DNA from 2 places in the Streptomyces sp. NPDC046379 genome. Region 2 is predicted to be linked to the other one. Evidence: riboswitches for the same ligand, from Rfam matches in the RefSeq annotation. Region 2 holds a riboswitch; the other holds the start of a gene.
What was found. A riboswitch is a leader RNA that binds a small molecule or an ion and turns the genes downstream of it on or off. The one in region 2 is predicted to bind glycine.
Positions count from the first base shown of each region.

Region 1 (10,497 bases), on a different contig from region 2:
CCGGCGGCGCATCGGGCGAACCGGTCACCTTCGTCCGCAACCGGCTGGAGATCGCCACCCTGCCGGGCAATCCGGACGGCATCGCCTCCCTCGACGACCTCGCCGAACCGGGCCTCAAGGTCGTCCTGTGCGATCGCAGCGTCCCCTGCGGCGCCGCCGCGCGGACCGCGCTGGACGCCGGCGGTGTGCGGCTGACGCCGGTGTCCTACGAGCAGGACGTCAAGAGCGCGCTGACCAAGGTCGAACTGAAGGAGGCCGACGCCGCGCTCGTGTACCGGACGGACGTGCGGGCCGCCGGTGACAAGGTGGAAGGCGTGGAGTTCCCCGAGTCGTCGAAGGCGGTCAACGACTATCCGATCGCCCTCCTCAAGGACGCCCCCAACGCCCGCGCCGCCGAGGCGTTCATCGACCTGGTCAGGTCCGAGGAAGGGCGTCAGGTGCTGACGCGGGCCGGATTCCTCGCCCCATGACGCGCCGAGTGCCGCTCGCCCTGCTCCTGCCGGCCCTGCTCGGCCTGGCCTTTCTGGTCCTGCCGCTGATCGCGCTGCTCGTGCGGACGCCCTGGTCCGGTCTGCCGCAGCAGCTCACCAGCCCCGGGGTGTGGGAGGCGCTGCGGCTGTCCCTGCTGTGCGCGACCGCGGCGACCGCCCTGAGCCTGGTCGTCGGGGTTCCGCTGGCGTGGCTGCTGGCCCGCACGGAGTTTCCCGGCCGCGGCTTCGTGCGGGCCCTGGTGACGCTGCCGCTGGTGCTGCCGCCGGTGGTGGGCGGTGTGGCCCTGCTGCTCGCCCTCGGCCGCAACGGCGTCGTCGGGCAGTGGCTGGACTCCTGGTTCGGGATCACCCTGCCGTTCACCACGGCGGGCGTGGTGCTGGCGGAGACGTTCGTGGCGATGCCGTTCCTCGTCATCAGCGTCGAGGGCACCCTGCGGGCCGCCGACCCGCGCTTCGAGGAGGCGGCCATGACTCTGGGCGCCTCCCGCTTCACCGCGTTCCGCCGGGTCACCCTGCCGCTGATCGCGCCGGGCGTCGCCGCGGGCGCCGTGCTGGCGTGGGCGCGTGCGCTGGGCGAGTTCGGGGCGACGATCACCTTCGCCGGCAACTTCCCGGGGCGCACCCAGACCATGCCGCTCGCCGTCTATCTGGCGCTGCAGAGCGACCCCGCCGCAGCGATCGCCCTCAGCCTGGTCCTGCTGGCCGTCTCGATCGCGGTCCTGGCTGGCCTGCGCGACCGCTGGATGACGACGCCATGACCGACGCAGGTACGACACCGCGGCACACCCGGGGCCTGGACGCCCGCCTGGTCGTCGACCGCGGCTCCTTCCGCCTGGACGTGGCCGTGACCGCGGCGCCCGGCGACGTCGTCGCCCTCCTCGGCCCCAACGGCGCCGGCAAGACCACCGCGCTGCGGGCGCTGGCCGGTCTCACCCCGCTCACCGGCGGTCACCTGCGGCTCGACGGCGCCGACCTGGACCGCGTACCGCCCGAGTCGCGGCCGGTGGGCGTCGTCTTCCAGGACTACCTGCTGTTCCCGCATCTGAGCGCCCTCGACAACGTGGCCTTCGGGCCGCGCTGCCACGGCGCGGGCAAGGCCGAGGCCCGCGCCCAGGCCGCCGCCTGGCTGGAGCGGATGGGCATCGCCGAGCACGCCGCCTCCAAGCCCCGCCGGCTGTCCGGGGGCCAGGCGCAGCGCGTCGCCCTCGCCCGCGCCCTCGCCACCGGCCCACGGCTACTGCTGCTGGACGAACCCCTGGCCGCCCTCGACGCCCGCACCCGCCTGGAGGTGCGCGCCCAGCTCCGCCGTCACCTGGTCGGCTTCGAGGCGGTCGCCGTGCTGGTCACCCATGATCCGCTGGACGCCATGGTGCTGGCCGACCGGCTGGTCGTGGTCGAGCACGGCCGCGTCGTCCAGGAGGGCACGCCCGCCGAGATCGCCCGCAGGCCGCGCACCGACTACGTGGCCCAGCTCGTCGGCCTGAACCTCTACCGGGGCACCGCCGACGGCCACACCGTCCGCCTCGACCCGGACGGCCCCGCCGTCACCACCACCGAGGACCTGCGCGGCCCCGCCTTCGTGGCCTTCCCGCCGGCCGCCGTCACCCTCCACCGCGACCGGCCCGCCGGCTCCAGCGCCCGCAACCTGTGGCGCTGCGAGGTCAGCGGCCTGGAAACCCACGGCGACCAGATCCGCGCGGCCCTGACCGGCGAGCTCACGCTCACCGCCGACCTCACCGCGGTCGCCGCGGCCGAGCTGGACCTGCATCCCGGCGCCATGGTCTGGGCGGCCGTCAAGGCCACCCAGACCCACGCCTACCCGGCCTGAACCACGGCCGCGGTCGACAGGCCTTCTCAGTCCTCGTAGGCGTCCAGCGGCGGGCAGGAGCAGACGAGGTTCCGGTCGCCGAAGGCCTGGTCGATCCGGCGCACCGGCGGCCAGTACTTGTCGGCGGCGACGACGCCGCCGGGGAAGACCGCCTCCTCGCGGCTGTAGGCGTGCTCCCACGCCCCGCCCAGCGCCGCCGCGGTGTGCGGGGCGTTGCGCAGCGGGTTGTCGTCGGCCGGCCACGCGCCCGAGCCGACCTTCTCGATCTCCGCGCGAATGGCGATCATCGCGTCGCAGAACCGGTCCAGCTCGGTGAGGTCCTCGGACTCGGTGGGCTCGATCATGAGCGTGCCGGCCACCGGGAACGACATCGTCGGCGCGTGGAAGCCGTAGTCGATCAGCCGCTTGGCGACGTCGTCGACGCTCACGCCGGTCGCCTTCGTCAGCGGGCGCAGGTCGATGATGCACTCGTGCGCGACCAGCCCGCCGGGGCCGGTGTAGAGCACGGGGTAGTGCGGCTCAAGACGCTTGGCGATGTAGTTGGCGCTGAGGACGGCCACCTGCGTGGCCCGCTTCAGGCCCTCGCCGCCCATCAGGCGGACGTACGCCCAGGAGATGGGCAGGATGCCCGCGGAACCCCACGGAGCGGCGGAGATCGGGCCGACGCCGGTCGCGGGGCCGGCCTCGGGCTGCAGCGGGTGGTTCGGCAGGTACGGCGCCAGGTGCTCGCGCACCGCTACCGGGCCGACGCCCGGACCGCCGCCGCCGTGCGGGATGCAGAACGTCTTGTGCAGGTTCAGGTGCGAGACGTCGCCGCCGAAGTGGCCGGGCTTGGCCAGGCCGACCAGGGCGTTGAGGTTGGCGCCGTCGACGTAGACCTGGCCGCCGGCTTCGTGCACCCGGGCGCAGATGTCGGCGACGTGCTCCTCGAACACGCCGTGCGTGGAGGGGTAGGTGATCATGAGCACCGCCAGCTGGTCGCGATGCTGCTCGATCTTGGCCCGCAGGTCCTCGACGTCGATCTCGCCGTCGTCGGCGGTCTTGACGACGACGACCTTCATCCCGGCCATGACGGCGCTGGCGGCGTTGGTGCCGTGCGCGGAGGACGGGATCAGGCAGACGGTGCGCTGCTCGTCGCCGTTGGCGCGGTGGTAGCCGCGCACGGCCAGCAGCCCGGCCAGCTCGCCCTGCGACCCGGCGTTGGGCTGCAGCGACACCTTGTCGTAGCCGGTGACCTCGGCGAGACGTTCCTCCAGCTCGCGGATGAGCGTGAGGTAGCCCTGCGCCTGCTCGGCCGGCGCGAACGGGTGCAACTGACCGAACTCGGGCCAGGTGACCGGCTCCATCTCGGTGGTGGCGTTGAGCTTCATGGTGCAGGAGCCCAGCGGGATCATGCCCCGGTCGAGCGCGTAGTCGCGGTCGGCGAGCCTGCGCAGGTAGCGCAGCATGGCGGTCTCGGAGCGGTGCTGCTGGAACACCGGGTGGGTCAGGTAGGCGTCGGTGCGCAGCAGCGCCTGCGGCAGCGCGTCCTCGGTGGCCGCGTCCAGCGCCTCGACGTCGCCCTCGACGCCGAAGGCGTTCCACACGGCGCTCAGGTGGGCCCGGGTGGTGGTCTCGTCGCAGGAGACGGAGACGTGGTCGGCGTCGGCGAGGTGAAGGTTGACGCCCTGCTCGCGCGCGGCGGCTACGACCTCGGCGGCACGGCCGGGGACGCGGGCGGTCAGGGTGTCGAAGTAGGCGCCGTGCACGACCTCGACGCCGCCGCCGTTGAGCCCGGCCGCCAAGACGGCGGCGTACCGGTGGGTGCGCCGGGCGATGCCCTTCAGACCCTCGGGGCCGTGGTAGACGGCGTACATGCCCGCCATCACGGCGAGCAGCACCTGGGCGGTGCAGATGTTGCTGGTGGCCTTCTCGCGGCGGATGTGCTGCTCACGCGTCTGCAGCGCGAGGCGGTAGGCGCGGTTGCCGTCGGCGTCGACGGACACGCCGACCAGACGGCCGGGCAGGCTGCGGGCGAACTGCTCGCGCACCGCCATGTAGCCGGCGTGCGGCCCGCCGAAGCCCATGGGCACGCCGAAGCGCTGCGTGGTGCCGACCGCGATGTCCGCGCCCAGTTCGCCCGGCGACTTCAGCAGCGTCAGCGCCAGCAGGTCGGCGGCGACGGTGACCAGCGCGCCCAGGTCGTGCGCCTGGTCGATGACGGGCTTGAGGTCGCGTACGGCCCCGGAGGCGCCCGGGTACTGGAGGAGGACGCCGTTGATCTCCCGCTCGGCGATCTCGGCGGGGATGCCCTGGCTCAGGTCGGCGACGACGACTTCGACGCCGACCGGCTCGCAGCGGGTCCGGATCACCGCGACGGTCTGCGGCAGCGCGTCCGCGTCGACGAGGTAGAGGCCCTTCTTGTTCCGCCCCATGCGCCGGGACAGCGCGACGGCCTCGGCAGCGGCCGTGCCCTCGTCGAGCAGCGAGGCGCCGGAGGTGGGCAGACCGGTGAGGTCGGCGACCATCGTCTGGAAGTTCAGCAGCGCCTCGAGCCGCCCCTGGGAGATCTCGGGCTGGTAGGGCGTGTACGCCGTGTACCAGGCGGGGTTCTCCATGACGTTGCGCAGGATCACCGGCGGGGTGAAGGTGCCGTAGTAGCCGAGGCCGATCATGGAGCCCAGGACCTGGTTGCGGTCGGCGAGCGCACGCAGCTCGGCGAGCACCTCGGCCTCGGTGCGGGCGTCCGGCAGTTCCAGCCGGTCGGCGTTCTTGATCACGTCCGGGACGGCGGCGGCGGTCAGTTCGTCCAGGGAGCCGTAGCCCACCTGGGCGAGCATCTTCGCCCTGGCCTCCTGGTCGGGCCCGATGTGGCGCTGTTCGAAGGGGATGCCCTGTTCGAGCTCGGCGAGCGGGATGCGGTGGGCGGTCATCTGCGGAGGCCTCCTGGTCTGACGCGACCTTCGGGGGGCACCCCGGCACGGGTACCCCGACGGCCTCCCCCTCTGTCATCTCGACCTGAGAGCTTCACCGGGCCGCCCGAGGACGTCCGGCTTTCACCGTCGGTGAGGACGGACGCCGGCGGCGCCTGTCCTGCTTTCCAGAGTGACCTCGTCCGTGCGGTACGGGGGCCTGAGAGATTCCGGGGAGGATTTGCTCCTTCGGCGCCTCCGACGGTGGTCGGAGGACTCTCCCGCACGGGGTCGCCAGCCACTTGCCAGACTACCAGCGAGCCCGGCGCGGGGTCCCTCGAGTGGCCGCCTTCCCCAATGTGCTCTTTCGTAGTGCTGACGAACGAGTTGCGACCATGAGGAGGGACCGTGCAGACCGACATCGATCCGCGCAACCTGATCGGCCGCAAGGCGTTCGACCGCACCGGCGCCAGGATCGGCACGATCGACGAGGTGTACCTCGACGACGCCACCGGCGAACCGGAGTGGGCGGCCATACGCACCGGCCTGTTCAGCCGCGACGCGTTCGTCCCGCTGGAGCCCAGCGAACTGATCGACGGCAGCCTGCACGTCCCCTACGACCGCGCCCTGATCAGGAGGGCTCCCGACCTCGGCGTCGGCCGACACCTGTCCCCGGAACAGGAGCTGCGGCTCTACCACCACTACGGACTCGACGTGGCCGCCCCTCCCCCGCTCCCGGACCACGACTTCGGCAGACTCGCCGGCTCCGACGACTCCTGACCTGCCTCGGGTCTTCGCGGCACGAGCGGCAGCGGATCCGCCGGCTCCAGCGCGGGGTCGTCGGTACGGAAGGTCCGCACCCGCCCCGGCTCCGAGCCGGGCGTCTCGAACCGCACGGTCACCCGGCCCAGTCCACTGCCCTGCACCCAGCCGTGCCCGTGCTCGGCGTGCCGCACGTCGTGCCCGGCGGGCCAGCGCCGCTCGGCCGGCTCGGCGACGCCCTGTTCCGGTTCCGGCACCGCGTCCTCGTCCGGCACGTCCGCCAGGGGCCCCGCGGCCTGCGCGAACAGGTCCTCCTGCGTGTAGTCGGCGAGGCCGCTGACCCCCACGCCCAGCAGCCGCACGCCGCCCGTCGTGTCCACCGAGTCCAGCAGCCGCGCCGCGGCCTCCCGCACCACCGCCGGATCGTCCGTGGGGCCACGCAGCGTCTCGGACCGGGTCAGCGTGGAGAAGTCGTACCGGCGCACCTTGAGCACGATCGTCCGCCCCGACAGCCCCGCGCCCCGCAGCCGCCGCACGCACCGGTCCGCCAGCCGCTGCACCTCCAGCCCCACCCGGAGCCGGTCGTGGATGTCCACGTCGTAGGTGTCCTCCACGGACACCGACTTCGTCTCCCGCTCGGCCACCACGGGCCGCTCGTCGCGCGCCAGCGCCATGGCGTACAGCGCGTGCCCGTGTGCCTTGCCGACCAGCCGGACGAGTTCGTCCTCGCCGGCCTCGGCCAGTTCCCCGACCGTGGTGATCCCGGCCCTCCGCAGATGGTCCCCCGTCGCGGGGCCCACTCCGGGGAGCGTCCGCACCGGCATCGGTCCGAGCAGCGCCCGCTCGGTGCCCGGCTCGATCAGCTCCAGCCCGTCGGGTTTGGCGCGCTCCGAGGCGATCTTCGCGAGCATCTTGGAGGCGGCGAGCCCGACCGAACCGGTCAGTCCGGTGACGGCGCGGATGTCCGCCCGCAGCTTCTCGCCCGCGACCCGCGCCGACCGCGCGTCCCGGGCGGCTCCCCCGGCCTCCAGGTCCACGAACGCCTCGTCCAGGCTGAGCGGCTCCACCAGCGGCGACAGCTCCCGCAACAGCGCCATCACCTGGTCGCTGATCGACCGGTACACCGCGAAGCGGGGCACCAGATAGGCGGCGTTGGGCGCCAGCCGGCGGGCCTGTGCCATCGGCATCGCCGAGTGCACCCCGAAGACCCGGGCCTCGTACGACGCCGTCGCCACCACACCGCGGGGACCGAGTCCGCCCACGATGACGGCCTTCCCGCGCAGGCTCGGCTTGGACGCCTGCTCCACCGAGGCGAAGAAGGCGTCCATGTCGAGGTGCAGGATCGTCGGCGCGGCTCTCACATCTTCGATGCTGCCCCACGCCACTGACAATCGGGGCCCTCAGACGGCGCGGTTGCTCCGCCGCCGCGCCAGCTCGTCGGCGGGGTTGGCGCCGACGAGGGTCTCGCCGGTGTCGACGCGCTCGCCGTGCAGCTGGGACAGTGCGTTCTCCACGTCCCGCCACACGACCCCGACCGCGATCCCGAAGATGCCCTGACCGCCCTGGAGCAGCGCGTGGACCTCGTCCGGGGAGGTGCACTCGTAGACGGTGGCGCCGTCGCTCATCAGCGTCATCCGCTCCAGGTCGCGGAAACCGCGTTCTCTGAGGTGCTGCACGGCCGTGCGGATGTTCTGCAGCGACACCCCGGTGTCCAGGAACCGCTTGACGATCTTCAGGACGACAACGTCCCGGAAGCTGTACAGACGCTGCGTGCCGGACCCGTGGGCGGGCCGCACACTCGGCTCGACCAGGCCGGTGCGGGCCCAGTAGTCGAGCTGCCGATAGGTGATGCCGGCGGCCGCGCAGGCCGTGGGCCCGCGGTAGCCGATCTGTTCGGACGCCATGGGCGCCGCCCCTCCGCCGCCGGGAACGGCCGTCGGTCGCTGCACAGCGTGATCGGCCGTCCTGCCGTGAAGCGGGTACGGTCCGCTCTCCCCCAGACCGCGTCCGGGGGCACCCCCAGCCGTACCGTCGCCGCTGCTTCTCACGCCGACCTCCGTCCTTGACCTGCCTTCTCGACGGTAGGCAGTCACCAAGGGTGCGTCAACGATCGCCACACTCGGCACGCCGAGTGATAATCACCCTAGGAGTGGTTTCCCGCACCCCACCGCGGGGAAAGGCTAGCCGAATGCGCAGACGGGGGGCCGCAGGACGCTCTCACTCGCCCCCGGCAATTGCCGGGCGGAAGCCGCCCGGCGGACCGTCTCACTGGTTGCTGGTGCCGAAGTCCTCGGGCGAGATCTGGTCGAGGAACTCGCGGAACTTCTCCACCTCGTCCTCCTGCTCGTCCGGAATCGCGATCCCCGCGTCGTCCAGCACCCCGTCACTGCCGTAGATCGGCGTGCCGGTGCGCAGGGCGAGCGCTATGGCATCGGAGGGGCGGGCGCTCACCTCCACGCCGCTGGCGAAGACCAGCTCCGCGTAGAAGACGCCTTCACGCAGGTCCGTGATGCGCACTTCGGTGAGCTCCTGGCCGACGGCCTCCAGCACGTCCTTGAACAGGTCGTGGGTCAGCGGTCGTGCGGGGGCCATGCCCTGCTGGGCGAAGGCGATCGCCGTCGCCTCCCCCGGACCGATCCAGATGGGGAGGTAACGGTCACCTGCCACTTCGCGCAGGAGCACGATCGGTTGGTTGGAGGGCATTTCCACCCGGACACCTACGACATCGAGCTCGTTCACACAGCAACCCTAGGCCGTGCCCGGGACGTTTGGGTAGTCGGGCCGGGTCAAGAGCCCCTCGCGACCGGTGGCGCCCGCGCCCCGTCCGGCGCCCCCGGAATCCGGCTCCGGTCAGGGCAGCCGTACGCCCAGTGCCGTCTGCACCAGCGCCGCGTGCAGCTTCACCGTCAGGCCCGCCAGCTCCTTGGCCCGCGCTTCCGCGTGCGCCCTCGTCTGCGGGTTGCGGTGCCGCCGGAGCGGGGCCACGACCTGGTCCACCAGCCCCGCCTCGCGGTCGGCGGCGGCCTTCATCACCCGCAGGTGCCGCGGCTCGATCCCGAACCGGCCCAGCTCGGCGACGAGCGCCGCCACGGTCGCCGCCTCCGCGTCGTACACGCCCTCGGCCAGCGGGGCGATCAGCCCGTACGACTCCCACTCGGCCAGTTCCCGCTCGTCGATCCCGGCGGCGGCCAGCAGCTCGGCCCGCCCGATGCGCGCCGCCGTCGGCCCGTCGAAAGCCTCCGGCGCACCGTCGGCGTCCCGCTGCCGCCCCACCACGGGCAGCCGTACGTCCTCACCGCGCTCCAGCGCCTCGAGCTGCTCGCGGATCACCTTGAGCGGCAGATAGTGGTCCCGCTGCATCCTCAGCACATGCCCGAGCCGCTCGACGTCGCCGGCGCTGAACTTGCGATACCCGGACGGGGTCCGCTGCGGCTCGATCAGCCCCTCCGATTCAAGGAAGCGGATCTTCGAGATGGTGACTTCCGGGAACTCCTCGCGCAGCACGTTCAACACCGTGCCGATACTCATCAGCCCGCTGTCCGCGGCGGCGGCGCCGTGCCCGGCGCCGCCGCTCGGTGAGTGACGCATGGACCTTCCCTGTTCCCCCCGGACAAGCGTCCGGGGAGGGTCAGATGCCCTGCCGGCTCGCGTAGAACACCAGCCGGTACTTGCCGATCTGCACCTCGTCACCGTTCGACAGGGCGACCTGGTCGATCCGCTCGCGGTTGACGTAGGTACCGTTCAGACTGCCCACGTCGGCCACCGTGAACGAACCGTCCGGACCGCGCCGGAACTCCACGTGCCGCCGCGAGACCGTGACGTCGTCCAGGAAGATGTCGCTCTGCGGGTGACGGCCCGCCGTGGTCAGGTCGCTGTCCAGCAGGAAACGACTGCCCGAGTTCGGGCCGCGGCGCACCACCAGCAGCGCGGAGCCCAGCGGCAGCGCGTCCACCGCGGCCTGCGCCTCGGCGGAGAGCGTCGGCATCGGCGTCTGGCCGGTGGCCTCGGCGTCGTAGGCCTCGAGACCGCTGATGGAGATCGTGGAAGTCGTCTCGGAAGGGCGCTCGGCGGCAGCTCCGGCACGCAGCGGCGCACCGCAGTTGGAGCAGAAGCGGCTCGTCTCCGGGTTCCGGTTACCGCACCTCGTACACACCAGCGCCGGCATGGAAAACCCTCCACCCGTACTCGACGGTTGGCCGAAACCTATGCCGCCGGCCTGGGCAGGGTCAACGGACGACGCGCCGGGGCCGTCACCGCCCGGACCGGCCACCTGGTCCCGGAACAGCGGGCGCTGGCCTTCCGCGTCGGGCTGCGCACGATGACGGGCGGTGGCGTTGCCGCTGCCCTCTCGCGTGCTCTTGCCGAACAACTTCGCAAACAACTTCACGGGCGATTCCCCTTGACCGAAACAGACCCGCCCGTGGGGCAGGACGAACCCTGATTGCACACACTGGCCGACCCGGACATCCTCACAACGTCCGTATCCACCAGACAGTTTCCACCACGCACCACCCGATCGGTGCGT
Region 1 covers NZ_JBVJFP010000016.1:149,314-159,810, forward strand. The annotation lists gene modA (molybdate ABC transporter substrate-binding protein) at 1-470, shown strand, start outside; gene modB (molybdate ABC transporter permease subunit) at 467-1,249, shown strand; gene ACZ6KF_RS26470 (ABC transporter ATP-binding protein) at 1,246-2,319, shown strand; gene gcvP (aminomethyl-transferring glycine dehydrogenase) at 2,346-5,231, opposite strand; glycine riboswitch at 5,294-5,408, opposite strand; glycine riboswitch at 5,409-5,504, opposite strand; gene ACZ6KF_RS26480 (PRC-barrel domain-containing protein) at 5,619-5,990, shown strand; gene ACZ6KF_RS26485 (DNA polymerase IV) at 5,912-7,333, opposite strand; gene ACZ6KF_RS26490 (MerR family transcriptional regulator) at 7,373-8,020, opposite strand; gene ACZ6KF_RS26495 (bifunctional nuclease family protein) at 8,238-8,711, opposite strand; gene ftsR (transcriptional regulator FtsR) at 8,823-9,560, opposite strand; gene ACZ6KF_RS26505 (FHA domain-containing protein) at 9,601-10,467, opposite strand.
Region 1: another riboswitch for glycine. It lies ahead of gcvP (aminomethyl-transferring glycine dehydrogenase); the one in region 2 lies ahead of gcvT (glycine cleavage system aminomethyltransferase GcvT).

Region 2 (10,497 bases):
GGCCCGCTCCCCCAGGATCGCTGAGGCGGGTCCGCCGGGCAGCCGGTTGAGCCAGAGGAACAGCAGAACCGACAGGCCGAGCAGGGTGGGAATCAGCTGGAGCAGTCTTCGTACGACGAGACGCAGCACCCCGCATGCCCCTTTCTTACGTCAGTGACTTCAGCGAAGGGTCCGCCCGGCCGCCGAGTTGCAGCAGCCGGGCGGACCCGTGTGCGATGCCTGTCTCTACTTACTTGAAGGAGATCTCGGCGAAGTTCTCCTGCGTGAGCGGGGAGACCTTCGGCGGGTTCACGTTCTTGGCGAACGCGATCGCGGGCGGCGACGAGGAGACCGGGACGCCCGGCAGGTAGTCCATGATGACCTCGTTGGCCTTCTGGTAGGCGGCGGTGCGCCCCGCGGTGTCGGCGATCTTCGAGCCGGCGTTCACCGCGTCGAACAGCTCCTTGTTCTTGAAGCCCCACTGCTTGTCGTACTCGGCGAACCAGGTGCCGATGAAGTTGTAGCCGTCGTTGAAGTCACCGGTCCAGCCGAGCATGTGCAGGGCGCAGGAGCCGGCCTCGGTGGCGTCCAGGTAGTCCGGGGCCCACTTCATCGGCTTCGGGGTGACCGTGATGCCGGCCTTCTCCAGGTCGGCCTTCATCAGCTCGAACAGGTCCTGCGGCGAGGGCATGTACGGGCGGGTGACCTCGGTCGGGTAGCAGAACTCGATCTTGAGGCCGCTCTCGCCGGCGCTCTTGAGCAGCTGCTTGGCCTTGGCGGTGTCGTACGGGTACTGGGTGACGTTCTCGGAGTAGCCCGCCACCGTGTCCGGCATGAACTGGGTGGCCACCTTGCCGCCCTCGGGCAGCTGGGTCTTGACCAGGTTCTCGCGGTCGAGCGCGTGCGCGATGGCCTGGCGGACCTCCTTCTTCTTCAGCGCCGGGTTCTTCTCCTGGGTCATGCCCACGTAGAAGAGGTTGAAGACGCCACGGGTCGGGACCTGGAAGCCCTCGCCCTCGAGGGTCTTGACGTCGGCGGGCGCGACCAGGTCGTAGCCGTCGATGTCACCGGCCTGCAGCGCCTGACGGCGGCCGTCCTCGGTGTCGATGGTGCGGATGACCAGGTTCTTGACCTTGGCCTTCTCGCCCCAGTAGCCGTCGAAGGCCTCCAGGGAGACCTCCTTGTTGCCCTTGTTCCACTTGGTGATCCTGTACGGGCCGGTGCCGGCGACGAGGCCGGCCTCCTGGCTGTACTTGGGGTACGTGATGGCGTCGCCCTTGGCGGTCGCCTCCTGCTTCTCGTACTCCTTGAGGGCCTTCGGCGAGTGGATGGCCAGGGCCTGGAGGGAGAAGCCGCCGGGCAGGTTCGCGGAGGGCTTCTTGACCTCGATGACGGCGGTGTGCTCGTCCTTGGCGGTGCAGGACTTGTAGTTCGCCTCGGGGGTCTCGGGGTCCTCGTTCTTCGCGAAGCCGCCCATGATGGTCTGCCAGTAGTAGGAGACCGCGCTGGACTGGTAGGTGCCCGTCCAGTTGAACCAGTGGTCGTAGTTGGCGCACACGGCCGCGGCGTTGAAGGTCTCGCCGTCGTGGAACTTCACGCCCTTGCGGAGGTTGAAGGTCCAGACCGTGCCCTTGTCGTTGCTCTCCCAGGTCTCGGCCAGGCCGCCGACGAGCTTGCTGCCGCCCGACTCGTGCTCCAGCAGCGCCTCGAAGGCCTGCCGGGTGACGCGGAAGGTCTCGCCGTCGCTCGCGAGCGCCGGGTCGAGCGAGCTCGGGTCGCCGGGGGCGCCGAACACGAAGGTGTCCTTGTCCCCCTTCTGGTCTTCCTTGTCTCGCTCACTGGCGCAGCCGGTGGCGATCACACCGACCGCCAACGCGGCCGTGATCGCCCTGGCGGCACGGGATCTGAGTATGCGCATAGGGAGGCCACTCCGGGTTCCACTGTGGGGAAAGCACTGTTGACCGCCCGAACACTACAGACGCGGCCGGAAAACGAGAACAGTCCGCATAGCGGTGATACCTACCTGAGATTTGAACACTCGATAAATCGGAAGCTACCGGTACATCAAGGATGCGGAGGTTTAACGTGCAGGACACGGCCGAAACTTGGCTGTTCACGAGGGCATGACGGGGACCCGCGCGGGGCGGGTGGACGCGTTCGCGGAGTGAGACGGAAGGGGTGGCGCGGGCGCTCAGTAGGCGCGCGCGGGCGGGTAGCCGTAGCCGCCGGCCGGGGCGGCGTGGGCCTCGCGGTCGTAGAACGGACGGGCGTTGGCACGCAGCCACATGGCGACCGGGTCGTGTTCGTCGGACATGGCGACGGTGGACACCGGCAGGCCGTCCGGGACGGCGCCGATGGACTGCTGCATCATCGCGCGCACGGAGTCCACGGCGGGCGGGGAGGTGTCGTACACGTCCAGGCCGATGGCCAGATACGGCGCTCCGAGGGCTGGCTGCACCCACGCGCGGCGCAGCGAGCGCACGGCCGGGGTGCGGTGGGCGTTCTGCGCGAGGAGGGCGTAGAACTGCGGGACCTCGACGGCGGGTTCGGACAGCCGCAGCGGGCCGGCGGGCTGGCGGTCCAAACCGGCGGCGATACGCCGCAGATCGAGCCAGGGGATGCCGACGCCGCCGCCGGGGGCGTGCGGATTCAGCCACAGTCCGTAGTGGTCGGGGTAGAGGGTGCGGGCCACGTCGAGGGCGTCGACCACCTCGTACGACCGGTTCCAGCCGCTGGCGGAGAGCTCCTGGGCGGAGGTGACGCAGGGCGCGTAGTGGTGGCCGCCGACCTCCATGTCGCCGTACTGGGCGTCGGGGGAACCGGCCTGGCCGTGCCACAGCAGCATCCAGACCTGGCCGACGGAGGGGGTGGCGAGGGCGCGCAGCAGCGCCTCGTAGGCGTCGTAGCGCCCCGGCGTCACCTGGCGCAGCATGTGCTCGACCTGGCCGGCCGCGGCGGTTCCCGTGCCGCTCGCGCTCACTTCTTACCGCCCCTTCGTCCCACGCCCGCTTTGAGCCGTGACCCTAGCTTAGGGCCTTGGCGACGAATCGACTTCAGCCGTTCTGCGGGAGAATTTGCGTATAGAAGGGGCGCACCCGCTCGCGCATCCAGTGGCCGACGGGGTCGTCCGTGACGTCCAGCAGGACCAGGTTCACCGGCCAGCGGACCGGGACCCGGCCGAGGGCGCGGCCGAGGGCGTCCAGCGGCAGGGCGCGCAGGTCGCCCTCCCAGGCGGTGAGTTCGACGCCGACGAACATCACGGGGTCGGCGGTCTCGATGGCGGCCAGGCAGCGGCGGGCGGTGCGGACCACGCCGATGCCCTCGAACTCGGCGGAGGCGGCGGAGAGGAAGTCGACCGGGTCGTCCTGCCAGTCCGGCTCGAACAGCCGGACCCGGCCGCCGCTCGCGGGCCCGTCCAGGGGGGTGCGCCCGGCCCGGCACAGTTCGGCCACCGCGGGCGGCGGCAGCGGGATCCCGACGACGCCGCCGGGGTTGACGGCGATGCCGGCCTGCGGGGGCAGTCCGCGCGCGAACTCGACGGCGGGGGCGATGGTGTACGACATGTGCGCGCCGACGACCTGGCGGAACTGCTCCTCGGAGCTGAACACGGGCACGTACGCCTGGCCGGCGATCTCCATGGTGGGCAGGTCCAGCGGGCCGCTGTCGGGTCCGCCGCCGTTGGGCAGCGGCACCCAGACGAAGCTGCGGCCGAGCACCTCGACGATCCGGGCGCCGGCCGTGGGGACGCCGAGGGACGCGGACAGCACCTCCTCCAGCTCGTTGCCGGGCCATCCGCCGTGCGGATGGGGGTGCGCCTGCGCCGGGATGTCCGCGGAGAAGTCCGCCGGGAAGTCCATCTGCCTACCGCCTGCCGAGAACTACTGGTCCGGCTGAAAGGCTACCGTCCGGCGGGCCGGGCCCCGGGCCCGCGACCCCCGGCGCCCACCGCCGGGAAGCCCCCGGCCCACGGCCGCCGGCGCCGGGGGCCCGCCGTCACGAAGCCCCGGTCGCAGACCCCCGGCGTCGGGCGCCGACCACCGCGGAGTTCTCGTGCCCCGGCCCCATTCCCGGCCATCGGGAAACTGCCCGGTCCAGACCCCGTCCCGGACACCGCGAAACCCCGGTCCGCGAACCTGCGCCGGCCCGCCGCCGTCGGTTCCCGGCCCCGCCCCGGCGACCGTGGAACGCCCGCTCCCGGCCCCGCCCCGGCCATCGCGCGGCCGGCCGTGCGCGGCCCGGCCCGGCGTGCGCGGCCCGGCCCGGCGTGCGCGGCACGGCGAGCACGGCACGGCCCGGCGAGCACGCCCCGGCCCGGCGAGCACGGCCCGGCCCGGCGAGCACGGCCCGGCCCCGGTATACGCGATACGCCCCGGTATACGCGGCACGGCCCGGCGTGCGACCGCGAACAGCCCGGTGGCGGACGCCGCGATTCCCGGCCCCGCCCGGGCCCCCGTCCTCAGCCCGTGAACCCGATCCGGCGCAGCGTGTTCGCCGCGTCGCGGTCGAGGAGGACCGCCGAGACGCAGCCGGGCGGCAGGGCGCCCCGTTCGACTCGGGCGAGGAGGCGGGCGGCGACGCGGCGGTGGCGGCGGAAGGCGTAGCGGGAGACGCCCCGGCCGCGCTCGCGCTGCCCGGCCAGCGCCTGCTCGGGGGTGACGTCGAGGAACAGCAGGTGCAGCGTGCCGCCCCGGCGGCGGGCCTCGCGGGCCAGCCAGGCGCGCACCCAGGCCTGGGTGCCGCAGTCGTGGACGACGATGCCCTCGCCGGTGCGCAGGGCGCGGCGCAGCCCGGCGTAGTGGGCGAGGCGCACCAGCGGCCGGTAGAGCCCGTACGGCAGGAAGCCGGGCATGCGGCGGTCCCAGCGGTCGCGGGTGTCCTGGGAGTCGATGCGGACCGCCTTGACGGTCCGGCGCATCAGGGTGGACTTGCCGCTGCCGGGCAGACCGGTGACCACGACCAGGTCGCCGGGACCGAAGAGCAGTGCGTGCGGGCTGCGTCCGGCCCGCTCGCGCAGGTCGCGGACGACCGGCGCGGGGACGCACGCCTCCCCCGCGGACGCGGCGGGCTGCCGGGGCAGCGCGACGGGCGAGCCGGCGGCGTAGGCCGTGGTCCTGTTCACCGTGATCGTCCTCCCCTGGGGCGGTTCACGAGTTCCCGTCCCCGTCGAGTGTAAAGAGAAGGTAATCCGCGGTGTCTCGTGTTTTCGTACTCGTGGTGCCACAGCACGGTTACAGATCGCAGCCTGCCGCGAACCGGCGATGCGTGCAATGATGTGCGCGCCAACTGCATACCGGCCGTTTGAATCCGCGCGGGAGAGTTCCCAGCCGCCACCGGCGCTGGGACGCCGAAGGAGCAAGTCCCTCCCTTGAATCTCTCAGGCACCGTTACCGCACGGGCGAGGCACATCTGAAAAGCGGGCCGCCGCCGTGCGCGGTGGTCCCACCCAAGGTGCAAGCCAGTGACCGGTCACGGTCATGGCGAACCTCTCAGGTTCCGATGACAGATGGGGAGGAACGACCTCGCCCTCCCCCATGCTCGAATGAGCTCGCACGGGAGGTCCCCCCATCGCCCCGGGAGACATCCGTCCGATGAGCAGTTCCGTACCCCGTCGCACCGCCCTCGACGCCCTGCACCGCGAACTGGGCGCGACCATGACCGATTTCGCCGGCTGGGACATGCCCCTGCGCTACGGCTCCGAGCGCGACGAGCACCTCGCGGTGCGCACCCGCGCCGGCCTGTTCGACCTCTCCCACATGGGCGAGATCACGGTCACCGGCCCCGGCGCCGCCGCCCTGCTGAACTTCGCCCTGGTCGGCGACCTCGCCTCCGTCGGCGTCGGCCGCGCCCGCTACACGATGATCTGCCGGGCCGACGGCGGCATTCTCGACGACCTGATCGTCTACCGCCTCGCCGAGGCCGAGTTCATGGTCGTCGCCAACGCCTCCAACGCCCAGGTCGTGCTGGACGCCCTCACCGAGCGCGCCGCCGGCTTCGACGCCGAGGTGCGCGACGACCGGGACGCCTACGCGCTGATCGCCGTGCAGGGCCCCGAGTCCCCCGGCATCCTCAAGGCGCTGACCGACGCCGATCTCGACGGCCTGAAGTACTACGCCGGACTGCCCGGCACGGTCGCGGGCGTCCCGGCGCTGATTGCGCGCACCGGCTACACCGGCGAGGACGGCTTCGAGCTGTTCGTGCGCCCCGGGCACGCCGTCGCCCTGTGGCAGGCGCTGACCGAGGCCGGTCGGGGCGCTGGCCTGGTCCCCTGCGGGCTGTCCTGCCGTGACACGCTGCGCCTGGAGGCGGGCATGCCGCTGTACGGGCACGAGCTGACCACCGCGCTCACCCCCTTCGACGCCGGTCTCGGCCGGGTGGTGAAGTTCGGCAAGGAGGGTGACTTCGTCGGGCGCGAGGCGTTGCTGGCGGCCGCCGCCCGCGCCGAGGAGAACCCGCCGCGGGTCCTGGTCGGCCTGGTCGCCGAGGGCCGCCGGGTGCCGCGCGCCGGGTACGCCGTGGTCGCGGGCGGCGAGGTGATCGGCGAGGTCACCTCCGGCGCGCCCTCGCCGACGCTGGGCCGGCCGATCGCCATGGCGTACGTCGACCCCGCGCACGCGGCGCCGGGCACGCCCGGTGTCGGCGTGGACATCCGGGGCAGTCACGAGCCGTACGAGGTCGTGGCGCTGCCGTTCCACAAGCGCCGGAAGTAACACTTGAGGCGTGGTCCGCATGTGCCGGTCCGCATGCGACTCCGCCCGCCTTCACCCTGCTCAGCAGCGGTTTCCGCAGTCCCCCGTTCATCCGCAGTCCCACGCGTACAGGAGAATCCAGGCCATGAGCAACCCCCAGCAGCTGCGCTACAGCAAGGAGCACGAGTGGCTGTCGGCCGCCGAGGACGGCGTCGCGACGGTCGGCATCACCGCGTTCGCGGCGAACGCGCTCGGCGACGTCGTCTACGCCCAGCTCCCCGACGTGGGCTCCACGGTCGCCGCGGGCGAGACCTGCGGTGAGCTGGAGTCGACCAAGTCGGTCAGCGAACTGTATTCCCCCGTCGCCGGCGAGGTCACCGAGATCAACGAGGACGTGGTCAACGACCCGTCGCTGGTGAACTCCGCGCCCTTCGAGGGCGGCTGGCTGTTCAAGGTGCGCGTCGCGGAGGAGCCGGCCGACCTGCTCTCCGCCGACGAGTACGACGCCCACATCGCCGGCTGAGGAGCCAACGCCGACATGTCGCTTCTGAACACCCCCCTGCACGAGCTGGACCCGGACGTCGCCGCCGCCGTCGACGCCGAGCTGCGCCGCCAGCAGTCCACCCTCGAGATGATCGCCTCCGAGAACTTCGCCCCGGTCGCGGTCATGGAGGCCCAGGGCTCGGTCCTCACCAACAAGTACGCCGAGGGCTACCCGGGCCGCCGCTACTACGGCGGCTGCGAGCACGTCGACGTGGTCGAGCAGATCGCCATCGACCGGGTCAAGGAGCTGTTCGGCGCCGAGCACGCCAACGTGCAGCCGCACTCCGGCGCGCAGGCCAACGCCGCCGCGATGTTCGCGCTGCTCAAGCCCGGCGACACGATCATGGGCCTGAACCTCGCGCACGGCGGGCACCTGACCCACGGCATGAAGATCAACTTCTCCGGCAAGCTCTACGACGTGGTCGCGTACCACGTCGGTGACGACGGCCGCGTGGACATGGCCGAGGTGGAGCGCCTCGCCAAGGAGTCCCGGCCCCGGCTGATCGTCGCGGGCTGGTCGGCGTACCCGCGGCAGCTGGACTTCGCCGCGTTCCGCCGGATCGCCGACGAGGTCGGCGCGTATCTGATGGTCGACATGGCGCACTTCGCCGGTCTGGTCGCGGCGGGCCTGCACCCCAACCCGGTGCCGCACGCCCACGTCGTGACGACGACCACCCACAAGACGCTGGGCGGCCCCCGCGGCGGCGTGATCCTGTCCACGGCCGAACTGGCCAAGAAGATCAACTCCGCGGTCTTCCCCGGCCAGCAGGGCGGCCCGCTGGAGCACGTCGTCGCGGCGAAGGCGGTCGCCTTCAAGGTCGCGGCGAGCGAGGACTTCAAGGAGCGCCAGCGCCGCACGCTGGAGGGCGCCCGGATCATCGCCGAGCGCCTGGTGCGCGAGGACGTCGCCGGGCACGGCGTCTCCGTCCTGTCCGGCGGCACGGACGTGCACCTGGTCCTGGTCGACCTGCGCGACTCCGAGCTGGACGGGCAGCAGGCCGAGGACCGGCTCCACGAGGTCGGCATCACGGTCAACCGCAACGCCGTCCCGAACGACCCGCGCCCGCCCATGGTGACGTCCGGTCTGCGCATCGGGACGCCCGCCCTGGCCACCCGCGGCTTCACGGCCGACGACTTCGCCGAGGTCGCGGACGTGATCGCGGAGGCGCTCAAGCCGTCGTACGACGCGCAGGCCCTCAAGGCGCGGGTGACGGCCCTCGCCGACAAGCACCCGCTCTACCCCGGCCTCGGCGGCTGACCGCCGGGCAGCCGGACGTTCCCGCGGTGAGGCGCCCCACCGGGCGCCTCACCCCGGCGGCGCACACCACCCCCGTGCACCGCCGCCCCCGCACCACCCCGCCCCTGAGGAGTCCCCGTGGCCATCTCGGTCTTCGACCTGTTCTCGATCGGCATCGGCCCGTCCAGCTCGCACACGGTCGGACCCATGCGCGCGGCCCGCATGTTCGCCCGCCGCCTGCGCGGCGAAGGGCTCCTGGACGCCGTCTCCTCCGTCCGCGCGGAGCTGTACGGCTCCCTCGGCGCGACCGGCCACGGCCACGGCACCCCCAAGGCGGTGCTGCTCGGCCTGGAGGGCGACTCGCCGCGCACGGTGGACGTCGAGACGGCGGACGAACGCGTCGAGGCGATCCGCTCCGCCGGCCGCCTCCGCCTCCTCGGCGCCCACGACATCGCCTTCTCCTACGACGACGACCTCGTCCTGCACCGCCGCAAGACCCTCCCGTACCACGCCAACGGCATGACCCTGTGGGCGTACGACGCCTCGGGCGCGGAACTGCTGTCGAAGACGTACTACTCGGTGGGCGGCGGTTTCGTCGTCGACGAGGACGCGGTCGGCGCGGACCGCATCAAGCTGGACGACACGGTGCTGAAGTACCCCTTCCGCACCGGCGACGAACTGCTGCGCCTGACCCGCGAGACCGGTCTGTCCATCTCCTCCCTGATGCTGGAGAACGAGCGCGCCTGGCGCACCGAGGACGAGATCCGCGCGGGCCTGCTGGAGATCTGGCGGGTGATGCGGGAGTGCGTGGCGCGCGGCATGTCCCGCGAGGGCATCCTGCCGGGCGGCCTGCGCGTGCGCCGCCGGGCCGCCATGACCGCGCGCCAGCTCCGCGCCGAGGGCGACCCCCTGGCGCACGCGATGGAGTGGATCACGCTCTACGCGATGGCGGTGAACGAGGAGAACGCCGCCGGCGGCCGGGTGGTCACCGCCCCGACCAACGGCGCGGCCGGCATCATCCCGGCGGTCCTGCACTACTACCTCGACTTCGTGCCCGGCGCCGACGAGGACGGCGTGGTCCGCTTCCTGCTCGCCGCCGGCGCGATCGGCATGCTCTTCAAGGAGAACGCCTCCATCTCCGGGGCCGAGGTCGGCTGCCAGGGCGAGGTCGGCTCGGCCTGCTCGATGGCGGCGGGCGCGCTGGCCGAGGTGCTGGGCGGCACGCCCGAACAGGTCGAGAACGCGGCCGAGATCGGCATGGAGCACAATCTCGGCCTCACCTGCGACCCGGTCGGCGGCCTGGTCCAGATCCCCTGCATCGAGCGCAACGGCATGGCCGCGGTCAAGGCGGTGACCGCGGCCCGCATGGCCATGCGCGGCGACGGCTCGCACAAGGTTTCCCTGGACAAGGTCATCAAGACGATGAAGGAGACCGGCGCGGACATGAGCGTGAAGTACAAGGAGACGGCGCGCGGCGGGCTCGCGGTGAACATCATCGAGTGCTGAGCCGTCGCCGGGAGGGGTCCCGCCCGGTGTGTGGTCGTATGGCGCCATGATGCGCAGCACCCCGCCCGTCGTTCTCGCCGCCGTCCTCCTGGCCGCTCTCACGTCGTGCTCCCGGGACTCCTCGAACTCCCCGGCAGGCGCGGACGGTTCCACCCGTCGTCCCAGTGCTTCCGCCCCGCCCACGTCCGCCCCTCCCGCGCCGACCCCCACCCCGTCGCCCTCCCCGACCGGGCCGTGCGCCGACGGGACGTGCGAGATCGAGGTCGGGGTGGGGGACGTCGTCAACGTGCCGGTGCGGTACGGCCTCGGGCCGATCGAGGTGAAGAGGATCACCGGCGGGACGGTCGAGATGACCGCGCCGCTGACGGGGTCGGGCTACAGCGTCTCGGGCTGTTCCGGCGGCGGCGGGGTGTCGTCGGCGGGCGGTGGCGGCGTCGGGCTGCGCTGTTCGCGGGGGACCGTGGCGACCCTCAACGACGTCATGAGCCTGGAGGTCGTCGGGACCCGCGGCGCCACCGCCGTGCTGCGCATCGAGCCCGCGGGCTG
Region 2 covers NZ_JBVJFP010000010.1:272,822-283,318, forward strand. The annotation lists gene ACZ6KF_RS19710 (ABC transporter permease) at 1-129, opposite strand, end outside; gene ACZ6KF_RS19715 (ABC transporter substrate-binding protein) at 230-1,897, opposite strand; gene ACZ6KF_RS19720 (enhanced serine sensitivity protein SseB C-terminal domain-containing protein) at 2,171-2,959, opposite strand; gene ACZ6KF_RS19725 (enhanced serine sensitivity protein SseB) at 3,033-3,836, opposite strand; gene ACZ6KF_RS19730 (AAA family ATPase) at 4,436-5,098, opposite strand; glycine riboswitch at 5,279-5,379, shown strand; glycine riboswitch at 5,380-5,492, shown strand; gene gcvT (glycine cleavage system aminomethyltransferase GcvT) at 5,568-6,686, shown strand; gene gcvH (glycine cleavage system protein GcvH) at 6,811-7,188, shown strand; gene glyA (serine hydroxymethyltransferase) at 7,204-8,466, shown strand; gene ACZ6KF_RS19750 (L-serine ammonia-lyase) at 8,584-9,951, shown strand; gene ACZ6KF_RS19755 (hypothetical protein) at 9,998-10,497, shown strand, end outside.